2 regions of the Enterococcus sp. R12 genome follow, and region 1 is predicted to be linked to the other one. Evidence: a T-box and tRNA genes for the amino acid it is inferred to sense, from the RefSeq annotation. Region 1 holds a T-box; the other holds one or more tRNA genes.
What was found. A T-box is a leader RNA that pairs with one kind of tRNA and senses whether it is charged. The one in region 1 lies ahead of argS (arginine--tRNA ligase), so its partner is inferred to be a tRNA-Arg.

Region 1 (5,597 bases):
GGCAGATCAGAGCTATCCCTTTGGCTCGCCTTGGAATGTGCAGCAATTTCAACAAGATTTGCAAAACAGCAACAGTCGCTATTTGTTCCGTTATGGAAAAACCAATCAAGAGCTGATTGGGTTTCTCTGTTTTCAGCAAGTGCTGGATGAAGCAGAGTTGTTTAATGTAGCGGTTTTACCAGCGTATCAAGGTCGTGGTTTGGCGAAAGAATTGTTGAAGCAAATGGAATCGCTCGTGGAACAAACCGATGGTCGGCGCATCTATCTTGAAGTGCGTGTGTCGAATTTGCAAGCACAAGCTCTTTATTTACGTATGGGCTATACAGTCATCGGTCGTAGAAAAAAATATTACAGTCATCCAGAAGAGGATGCGTTGATTATGGAAAAGAAAGTAGGCGGACAAAAATCAAATGAATGAATTGATTTTAGCCATTGAAAGCAGTTGTGATGAAACCAGTGTGGCAGTGATTAAAAACGGCGACACCATTTTAAGTAACATTGTTGCTTCGCAGATCAAGAGCCACCAGCGCTTCGGCGGTGTCGTACCAGAAGTCGCTAGTCGTCACCATGTCGAACAGATTACTTTATGTATTGAAGAAGCATTGACACAGGCCGACACCCAACCTGAAGAGTTGTCAGCTGTTGCTGTTACCTATGGTCCAGGGTTGGTTGGGGCACTGTTGATTGGGCTGTCTGCAGCAAAAGCCTTTGCCTGGGCCCACAGCTTACCGCTGATTCCGGTCAATCACATGGCAGGACATATTTATGCAGCTCGCCTAGTGAAGCCATTGGTTTTTCCTTTAATGGCGTTATTGGTCAGTGGTGGCCACACCGAATTGGTGTATATGGCAGAAGATGGCTCTTTTGAGATCATCGGTGAAACGAGAGATGATGCCGCTGGTGAAGCCTATGACAAAGTCGGTCGTGTTCTAGGTTTGCCTTATCCTAGTGGGAAAGAAATTGATCGCCTGGCGCATCTAGGCAGTGATACGTATCACTTTCCTCGAGCAATGATACAAGAAGATAATTTTGATTTTAGTTTCAGCGGCTTAAAGAGTTCCTTTATCAATTTTGTGCATAATGCACAGCAAAGAGAGGAAGCTTTGTCAGTAGAAAATCTAGCAGCTAGTTTCCAAGCCAGCGTTGTCGAAGTCTTGGTTCACAAAACGTTGCGGGCGTGCCAAGCTTATCCTGTAAACCAGCTGATCGTTGCTGGGGGAGTCGCGGCGAATCAAGGCTTGCGTGACGCTTTACAAAAAGCGATGCAGGAATTGCCGGAAGTGGAATTGTTGATTCCACCGTTGCGTCTTTGCGGAGATAATGCGGCCATGATTGGAGCTTATGCCCATGTTGCGTTGAAAAAGCAACGCTTAGCAGATCTTTCATTGAATGCTGATCCAAGTGTCAGCTTTGCCCATACGATTTCTTAAGATGATTGCACCTAAGATCCGTTCTTAGGTGTTTTTTTTGGTTTCTTTATGAGCAAATAGAAGATTTTGTTGTATTTTATTTCATAATTTGATATTATCGTGTATAATTATTAGTTAATTGAAGGGCGGGTATGCAATGACATCGGTTTTTAAAGGACGCAGTTTTTTAGCAGAAAAGGATTTTACAAAAGAAGAACTACAATATTTGATTGATTTTTCCCAGCACTTGAAAGGGATGAAGGCCAACAATCAACCACATCGTTATTTAGATGGCAAAAACATTGCACTTTTGTTTGAAAAGAATTCGACACGGACGCGAGCAGCCTTTACGGTTGCAGCGGTGGATCTGGGGGCACATCCGGAATTTTTAGGGGCCAATGATATTCAGTTGGGGTCTAAAGAATCTGTTGAAGATACCGCCAAAGTATTCGGCCGCATGTTCGACGGGATCGAGTTTCGCGGCTTTAGTCAACAGGTTGTCGAAGATCTGGCCAACTATTCAGGTGTACCTGTTTGGAATGGCTTAACGGATGAATGGCATCCAACGCAAATGATTGCTGACTTTTTAACCATTCAAGAAAACTTTGGTGAGCTGACTGGCTTGACCATCGCATACTGTGGGGATGGTCGCAACAATGTCGCTAATTCTTTATTAGTGACCAGTGCGATTTTAGGGGTCAATATTCATGTCGTCACCCCGAAGGCCTTGCAGCCAGAAGCAACCATCATCGCACAGGCACAAGCCTATGCCAAGCAATCGGGCGCAAAGATTTTGGTGACTGATGATGTGGATCAAGGTGTTCTAGGCGCTGATGTCGTGTATACCGATGTTTGGGTATCAATGGGTGAAGAAGAAAAATTCCAAGAGCGGATCGAACAGCTGCTGCCGTATCAAGTCAACCAATCGTTGATGAAAAAAACACAAAACGATCAAGTGATTTTTATGCATTGTTTGCCAGCATTTCATGATGATCAGACCACGTATGGCAAAAAAGCAGCGCAGGCGTATGGAATTTCTGAGATGGAAGTCACTGATGAGGTCTTTCGCAGTAAGTATGCCCGTCAATTCGATCAAGCCGAAAATCGTTTGCACTCAATCAAAGCGATCATGGCAGTGACTGCTGGAGATCTATTTATTCCTAAAGTATAAAATAATTTTTTTGAAAATGCCAAAATCTCGCTAGCCAAACAAACATTTCTTTGCTATACTTTCTGGGAAGTAAATAACCTTGATTTGATGAAACAAGAGAAGTAGCGATTCGAGTATCAGTTAGCGAGTTCGGGGTGGTGGAAGCCGAATTGATCAGATTGTGAAACGCACTTGTGAGAATTTGCCAAGCAAACGGAATTCTGCCGTTATCAGAAAAAAGTAGGTCCGAAAAGGACAATCAGAGTGGTACCGCGGGAAATCTCGTCTCTAGTGCATGTTATGCGCTAGAGGCTTTTTTTGTTTTTATCAATCATTTCTTGCGTTAAAAACATACAGCTGTTTGCTTGCTTCAAACAACTTTTCATCAAAACATGGGCTCAGTCATTATAGGAGGGATACTATGAATAACAAAGAAATCGTCGCACAAGCCATCCATCAAGTAGTAAAAGAAGATCTATCGATCGAACAAGTTCAGCAATTACTGGAAAATCCAAAGTCAGCCGACCATGGGGATGTGGCATTCCCAGCCTTCTCGCTAGCAAAAGTCTATCGGAAAGCGCCGCAGCAAATTGCCGCAGACTTAGCCGAAAAAATCGATCAAGCGTCTTTTGAAAAAATTGAAGTGGTCGGTCCATATTTAAACTTCTTTATGGATAAAAAAGCAATCTCTGCCCACGTCTTAGAGATGGTTCTCAAAGAAAAAAATCATTTTGGCGATCAAACCATCGGCAATCAGCAAGCAGTACCCATCGATATGTCTTCACCAAATATTGCCAAACCCATCTCAATGGGGCATTTGCGTTCCACTGTGATCGGTAACTCAATCGGCTTTATTTTAGAAAAAATCGGTTACCAGCCAATTCGCATCAACCATTTAGGCGACTGGGGCACACAATTTGGGAAATTGATCGTGGCCTATAAAAAATGGGGGTCAGAAGAAGCGGTCAAAGCGGAACCAATCAACGAACTGTTGCGTTTGTATGTTGATTTTCACGAAGCTGCCGAGACAGATAAACAATTAGAAGATGATGCGAGAGCTTGGTTCAAGAAACTAGAAGATGGTGACCAAGAAGCAATGGATTTATGGCAATGGTTCCGTGATGAATCATTAAAAGAATTCAATAAAATCTATGATATGTTGGAAGTTTCCTTTGATTCATTGAATGGCGAAGCTTTCTATAATGATAAAATGACAGAAGTCGTGGAATTATTAGAGGAAAAACACTTGCTGAAAGAAGACCAAGGGGCAGAAATCGTTGATTTGGCTGCGTATGACTTAAATCCAGCCTTGATCCGCAAATCCGATGGTGCGACTCTTTACATCACCCGGGACATGGCCGCAGCGCTGTACCGCAAACGGACCTACAATTTTGCCAAATCATTGTACGTGGTAGGAAATGAGCAAAGTTATCACTTCAAGCAATTAAAAGCTGTTTTGAAGGAAATGGGCTTTGAGTGGGCAGATGATATGACCCACGTACCATTTGGATTGATCACCAAAGATGGGAAAAAATTATCTACGAGAAAAGGGAAGATCGTTCTTTTAGAAGAAGTATTGAATGAAGCGATCGATTCAGCGAAAGAACAAATCACTGAAAAGAACCCAACCCTTGAAAACAAAGAAGAAGTTGCAAAACAAGTCGGTGTCGGGGCAGTCGTTTTCCACGACTTGAAAAATGACCGTTTGAATAATTTCGACTTTACGCTAGAAGAAGTTGTCCGTTTTGAAGGAGAGACCGGACCCTATGTGCAATATTCTCATGCCCGTGCCATGAGCATTCTTGAAAAAGCCGACTTTGATCCTGCTGCTGTCAGCAGTTTGTCATTGGCAGATACTGAGAGCTGGGAAGTCATCAAATTGATTCAGCGCTACCCAGAAACCGTGCTGCAAGCAGCAGAAAAATATGAACCATCCGTCATTGCTAAACATGCCATCAAATTGGCACAGGCCTTTAATAAGTATTACGCCAATGTGAAAATCTTGGCTGAAGATGCGGAAAAAGACGCACGTCTGGCTCTAGTTTATGCAGTAACGACCTTATTAAAAGAAGATTTACGGTTGCTTGGTTTACATGCACCCGACAAAATGTAACAAAAAAAGCTGTATCCTTGTTTCGACAAGGACACAGCTTTTTTGTAGTAAAAATACAGATAGGTCACATTTGTTCGGTGTCTTATAAGACCGCGTGGTTTCTGATAAATTGATAAAAAGTTTCGGCATCTTCGTCGCTGCGGGAAATCACCGCTACTGTATCAAAGCCCGCCAACGAGCAAACTTTTTCTGGCATAGTCACTTCATCGATCGCTGCCGAAAGCAAAGGCGCATTGTCCGCAACGGTATGGATCAACGTCATAAATTGCACACGATCTACTTTAGTGACAACGTCTTCGATCATCTGTATCAACCGCTGCTCTTCTTCTTTTTCATCTTCTGACGATTGCATTCCTTGAAAAATGACAAACTTTGTCTGACCTGTTTCATCGGGCACTTTCACGATTTTCAAATCACGAATATCGCGAGAGATGGTCGCTTGCGTGGCGGAGACGCCTTGGGCTTCCAATTGCTGCAATAATTCTTCTTGCGTGCGTACAGTATGTTCAGTAATGATTTGTCTAATAAGTAAATGGCGATCAGCTTTTCGCATAGGTAAACTCCTTTAAGCATGATTGATTAAGTCAGCCTTATCATAGCAGATAAAGCCGAAAAAACCTAGATATAATAAGAAAAGAATTAGAACGTTAAAAAAAATCTGGACCACGAATCGTAGTTTTTCATTTGAATCAGTTGCATTTCTTTTTTAGCTACTGTATACTGTTTAAGGCGTGAGTTTTTCACGTCAATCCCACATCTTGTTCCATCTGCGAAGCGGTGCTGATCGATTCAGTTCTTCAAGGAGTAAAAGAGCAAGAGAGGAAAACAAAAAAACCAAATTGGAGGAAACACAACATGGCAGTAATCTCAATGAAACAATTACTAGAAGCCGGCGTACACTTTGGTCACCAAACTCGTCGCTGGA
Region 2 (5,597 bases), 300 kb from region 1:
AATTAAAGTCGTTCGCAACTCTTATAGGTTAGCGAAGTATTCTAAAGTACGTACTAATTGTGCAGTGTATGACATTTCATTGTCGTACCAAGCAACAGTTTTAACTAATTGTTTGTCGCCAACAGTCATAACTTTTGTTTGAGTTGCATCAAATAATGAACCGTAAGTCATACCAACGATATCAGAAGAAACGATTTCGTCTGTGTTGTAACCGTAAGATTCGTTTGAAGCTTCTTTCATTGCTGCATTGATTTCATCAACAGTTACTTCTTTGTCAAGAACAGTAACTAATTCAGTTAATGAACCAGTTGCAACAGGAACACGTTGAGCAGCACCATCTAATTTGCCGTTCAATTCTGGGATTACTAAGCCGATCGCTTTAGCAGCACCAGTTGAGTTAGGCACGATGTTTGCAGCAGCAGCACGGGCACGGCGGAAGTCACCTTTAGGGTGTGGTCCGTCTAGAGTCATTTGGTCACCTGTGTAAGCGTGGATTGTAGTCATTAATCCTTCAACTACACCAAATTTGTCGTTCAATGTTTTCGCCATAGGAGCTAAACAGTTTGTTGTACATGAAGCACCAGAGATAACTGTTTCTTCACCTGTTAAAGTTTCATGGTTTGTGTTGTAAACGATTGTTGGAACATCGTTTCCACCAGGAGCTGAGATAACTACACGTTTTGCACCAGCTGTTAAATGTTTTTCAGCAGCTGCTTTAGAAGTGAAGAATCCAGTACATTCTAACACGATTTCAACACCTAGTTCGCCCCAAGGCAATTCTTCAGGGTTGCGGTTAGCTAAAACTTTGATTTCGTTTCCGTTCACATTGAATGAACCTTCGTGAACTTCAACTGTACCGTTGAAACGTCCTTGTGTTGTATCATATTTTAACAAGTGAGCTAACATTTTAGCATCTGTTAAGTCATTGATAGCCACAACTTCGATTCCTTCTACTTCTTGGATACGACGAAATGCTAAGCGTCCGATACGTCCAAATCCATTAATACCTACTTTAACTGTCATTTAAGATTTCCTCCTTATGAAAATCATAAAAATATTTATTTTAAAGGGTTGCCCCTTTTAAAATCTCATTTGCGCAAGCTTCATCGGTGATGAGCCAGGTTTGTTTTGGTGCATTTTTCATGTATGCATTGACCGCTTTGGCTTTTGATTGTCCGCCAGCGACCGCAAAAATGATTGGGACTTTTTGCAAATCTTTTAATTGAAGTCCGATGCGAGGAACTTTGTAGACGACCTCGCCAGCTTCGTTAAAGAAATACCCAAAGGATTCTGCAACTGCATTTTTTTGTTTTAACATCAGAATTTCTTGTTCTGACATTTTTCGTCGAGCCGCCATATGCAACGCCCGTCCAATACTATGAATAACACAATTCGCTTGACTTATCAAGTTTAAGACATCAACGATGGCGGGTTCTTTCAAGAGAAACTCGTAGGTGTTCATGCTTAATTGTTCTGGTACAAACAAGGAGCGATAATCGCCGTTTGTCTGCATCGCCATTACTGAGCTGACTGAGTTTGCTTGCACGTTGACTGATTCTCCGATACCGCCACGGGCTGGAACAAACAAGTTATGACGTTTGGCGGTTTCCAAATTGCCCAATTCCTCGGCAACTTTCGCCATTGTCGTCCCTCCCATCACTGCGATGGTGTTTTTGCCTTCTGGCAATAAGAGATCCAACGATTCATTCAGCAACTGGCCAAATTCAGCAATCACTTTCGGTTGTCGATCACCATCGCCGCTCGCAATCAAACAACGTCCGATGCCAAAGGTCTCTGATAATCGTTTTTCGATTTGGTGCATTCCGAACAGCTGATCCATCAGTGCACCGATCTTCGTGTACACTTCTTCTCCATAGGCGGTCAATTGCATGCCGCTTTTTGAAGAGTCGATCAGTTTTAGCTTTTTAAGGATATCTGTTTCCGTCCTCAACACGCGTTCCGTCATTGATAAACTTTCCGAAAGTGTCCGGCGGCCAACGGGCTGCATCCAATAAATATTTCTTAAGATACGGTAACGTTCCTGGAGTACAGCGAGAATATCCGGGGTGATTGCCTCAATCAATTTTAATTCATCGAGCATTTTATATCCTCCCGTTGGACAATTTTCGTCCTACAATGACTTAAAATGACCCATCGATTGCAAAAAAAATTTAAATCTGTTTCCTACACCAATAATAGTAGCACTTATCGCCTTGATACGCAACTATTTCAGTCACAAAATCTTGCTTTTCATAAAATCGTCATAAATTGAAAATGAGGAAAGGATCGATAAAAAAAGGAAAGGCTTTGCTGCCTTTCCTACTCGTTAATAGTATGTTTTGCTTTACTCGAATCGTTTCCGCTTGGAAGAACCAGGGATATTCATGGCTTCACGATACTTTGCCACCGTTCGTCTGGAAATATCGATGCCCTGGGCTTTGAGGGCATCTGTCAACTTCTGATCTGACAATGGTTTATTTTTGTTTTCTTCATCGATCAGTGCTTTTAGCTGCTGTTTGATCGATGCCGTCGTCAAGTCATCACCGCTTTCTTGTGTCGAAACTTTCTGTCCAAAAAATAGTTTTAATTCAAACACCCCAAAGGAGGTTTCCAAGTATTTCCCGTTGACCGCTCGGCTGACCGTTGATTCATGAATCCCTAATTCTTCGGCAACTTCTCTTAAAACCAATGGCTTTAATGGGCGATCTGGTTGAGTGAAAAACTCCTTTTGCCGTGCAACGATCTGCACCCCGACACGATAGATGGTATCCCCTCGTTGCAGCAAGGTCTTTTTCAGCCACTCGAACTCTTGGGCTTTATTGTCTAAATAACTTAATACCTCTGGATCACCGCTTTGCTTCAATTGATCAAAATATTGCTGCTGAAAGCGAACCTCTGGCAAGGCGCGTTTGTTTGATTTCACGATCGGCTGTCCTTTTTCAACCGTCACCCGCAGGTCAGGAACGATGTAAAGCCCATCGGTTGACCCAAACGCAGCCCCTGGTGTGGGGGTCAATGTTTGAACATAATCAAAGACCTTTTGGATCTCAGTTAATGGAATCTGCAGCGCTTTGCTGATTTTGTCCCACTTGCGCTCTGCCATTTCCGTAAAAAATTCTTCTAAAATGAGATAGGCCATTGGCGGCGCATAGTCATCTCTTTCCGTTTGCAGCATCAAACACTCTCTTAGATCACGAGCACCGACGCCTGCTGGATCTAGCTGCTGGATCAAGGTCAAGGCATCGAGCATTTGGATTGGGGTCCCACCAACAAGCTTTCCAGCTTCTTCCAAGTCAATCGTCAAAAAGCCGTTTAAATCAATGTACTCGACTAAAAATAAAACGATCGTCCGCAAGAAGGTATCTCGGTAGTTTAAATGCACTTGATCGATGAGGTATTCGAATAAAGACGTATGCTGGTCAGGGATCTGGCTTAAATAATCCATCAATTGTTCTGATGAGCCATTGCTTTTGCTTGGTGTGATGGGCGAATCATATTCCCCCAGATCAATCAATGGATTTTCTAATGCTTGGTTATCTATGAAGGACAATAATTCGTCTGCAGAAAATTGCAACACTTGGATCGATTGCTGTAATTTCTGCGTCATAGCAAGCTTTTGCGTCTGTTTTTGTTGTTGTGAAAATTGCTGTTGAAATTTCATCATTCTACCTCTTGTTTTTTTCACTGAAATTGGTTAAACTAATATTTGTGCTTCGCGCCTTTAGTGTAGTGGATATCACGTAAGATTCCGGTTCTTGAGACGGGGGTTCGATTCCCTCAAGGCGCGTTTTTTCTTTTCGTTACAAGTATACTCGATTCAAATCAATAATTCAAAAGCACTTAGGGACCGCTGATGCGGTTCCTTTTTTTATTTGTATCTATGTAAGAAGACGAACTCGTCCTTCAACGATTAAAAGCTGCTTGCAGCCATAAGGCGAAAAAAAGAAGAGGATTACTCCTCTTCTTCCTCTTCATCCGCAAAATCATCTTCATCATCGTCATCGATAATGGTTAGATCTTCCTCAATGCTGTCAGGTAATTCTTCTTCATCATCGGTGCTATTGTCGGCGCCGATTTCTTGCAAGTCTGAATTGTATGCCGAGATTTCTTCATCCTCGTCATCATCATCATCAAAGAGATCATCTTCTTCGTCATCTGACAAATCAGTATCCTCAGGATCATCATCGTTATAATCGATTGCGTCTTCATCATCGTTGATAAAGGCATTGACTTTTTTACGTTTGCGACGACGTGGTGTATCTTCATCCTCGTCTTCGATGCCATGGTTGACTTCTTCATCGATCGAATCAATGGCGTACCATGAACGTAAGCCCCAACGATTGTCGCCTAAAGAAATAAAACTACCGTCGATATTCAAGTCTGTATAAAACTGCGCCAATGAATCACGAATCTCGCTGTCTGAAGTTTCAAGATAGTTTTGAATTTGGTTGACCAAATCAGAAAAATCCATCACGTCACCGCGCTGCTCTAAAATCGCATGGGCAACTTCAATCATCGACAATTCGTTTTTATTTACACCTTCAAATACATTAATTTCCAAACGGGACACGTCCTTTCACAGTCTACTCCTAATCATACAAAATTACGCCTCAAATTGCAATTTTTTCTTTCAATTCCCCTTTGATCAAGCGGTAAATTCTAAAGATAGTTTGTATTCGCCGACTTTGTCAGCAGCCATGAACAAGTCATAATCAATATCGATCTTTCCCGAGTATGGACGGTCTTTCAAGCTAACGTGCAGGTGATTGGTGAAGGTGTGGAACATCATCAAACCATACGGGGTTTGGTAGCTCGTCTCTAACCGTTCCTTATAAGAAAATTTCAAACGCATGCGCATTTCCCCTGAGCGAATCAATTGAATCAATCCGTCTGGCATGATTTTCATCGTGACGGGAACGTCGGTACCGTCTGGCTGGATCTCTTTGTAACGGATATATAAGGTATCACCGATCTTGACTGCTTGTCCTTGCAGATCAAACAGAAAGTTCTCTGTTTCCCCTGCTTGACGTACATTGGTTGTTAAATGAATTGAGATTGGGATTCCTTTTGATAATTCTTGCATGTACGTGTGCCTCCTTTGAAGATTTCAGTTTTATTCTTGCTTTTTTTCATTCGTTTGTCAATCATTTCAGTTGATTCTCCTTGGTCTATTTCTTCATTGAAAATAAAAAAGCGAAAACAAAAGCAAGTTTTCATTCTTTTCTCCAAGTAATTTTCCAAGAATCGTATATAATAAGGATAACAGGTATTTTTAAAGGAGTTTAACCGATTTGACTATCTATATAATGGATCAAACTTTACCACGTATCCACAATCCTTATGAGCCGTTTGCTTTTACCGATGTTGCCACCGAAGCTGCTGGCAAACTGGAACAAGTTTATTGTCATTTTTGGCAGTTGTCCGATACGATGATTTTAGGAATGAAAGATACCCGGCTGCCTTTTTTGATAGATGGTCTGCAGGTTTTGAAAGAAGCTGGCTATGCCTCGATCATCCGCAACTCAGGCGGGCTTGGGGTCATCAATGATGCCGGTATTTTGAATGTCTCCCTCATTTTCCCTAAACATTTGGCTGCC

Region 2: it encodes a tRNA-Arg, which carries the amino acid that the T-box ahead of argS (arginine--tRNA ligase) is inferred to sense. The anticodon was not compared.

The regions. Positions count from the first base shown of each region.
Region 1 covers NZ_CM176874.1:2,398,368-2,403,964, reverse strand. Annotated here, with positions in the region: gene rimI (ribosomal protein S18-alanine N-acetyltransferase) at 1-418, shown strand, start outside; gene tsaD (tRNA (adenosine(37)-N6)-threonylcarbamoyltransferase complex transferase subunit TsaD) at 411-1,430, shown strand; gene argF (ornithine carbamoyltransferase) at 1,567-2,580, shown strand; T-box leader at 2,659-2,852, shown strand; gene argS (arginine--tRNA ligase) at 2,981-4,672, shown strand; gene ACTW1R_RS11025 (arginine repressor) at 4,755-5,225, opposite strand; gene rpsB (30S ribosomal protein S2) at 5,528-5,597, shown strand, end outside.
Region 2 covers NZ_CM176874.1:2,695,543-2,701,139, forward strand. Annotated here, with positions in the region: gene gap (type I glyceraldehyde-3-phosphate dehydrogenase) at 22-1,023, opposite strand; gene ACTW1R_RS12515 (sugar-binding transcriptional regulator) at 1,064-2,101, opposite strand; gene rpoN (RNA polymerase factor sigma-54) at 2,345-3,664, opposite strand; tRNA gene ACTW1R_RS12525 (tRNA-Arg) at 3,716-3,787, shown strand; gene rpoE (DNA-directed RNA polymerase subunit delta) at 3,953-4,561, opposite strand; gene ACTW1R_RS12535 (YwiB family protein) at 4,646-5,083, opposite strand; gene ACTW1R_RS12540 (lipoate--protein ligase family protein) at 5,307-5,597, shown strand, end outside.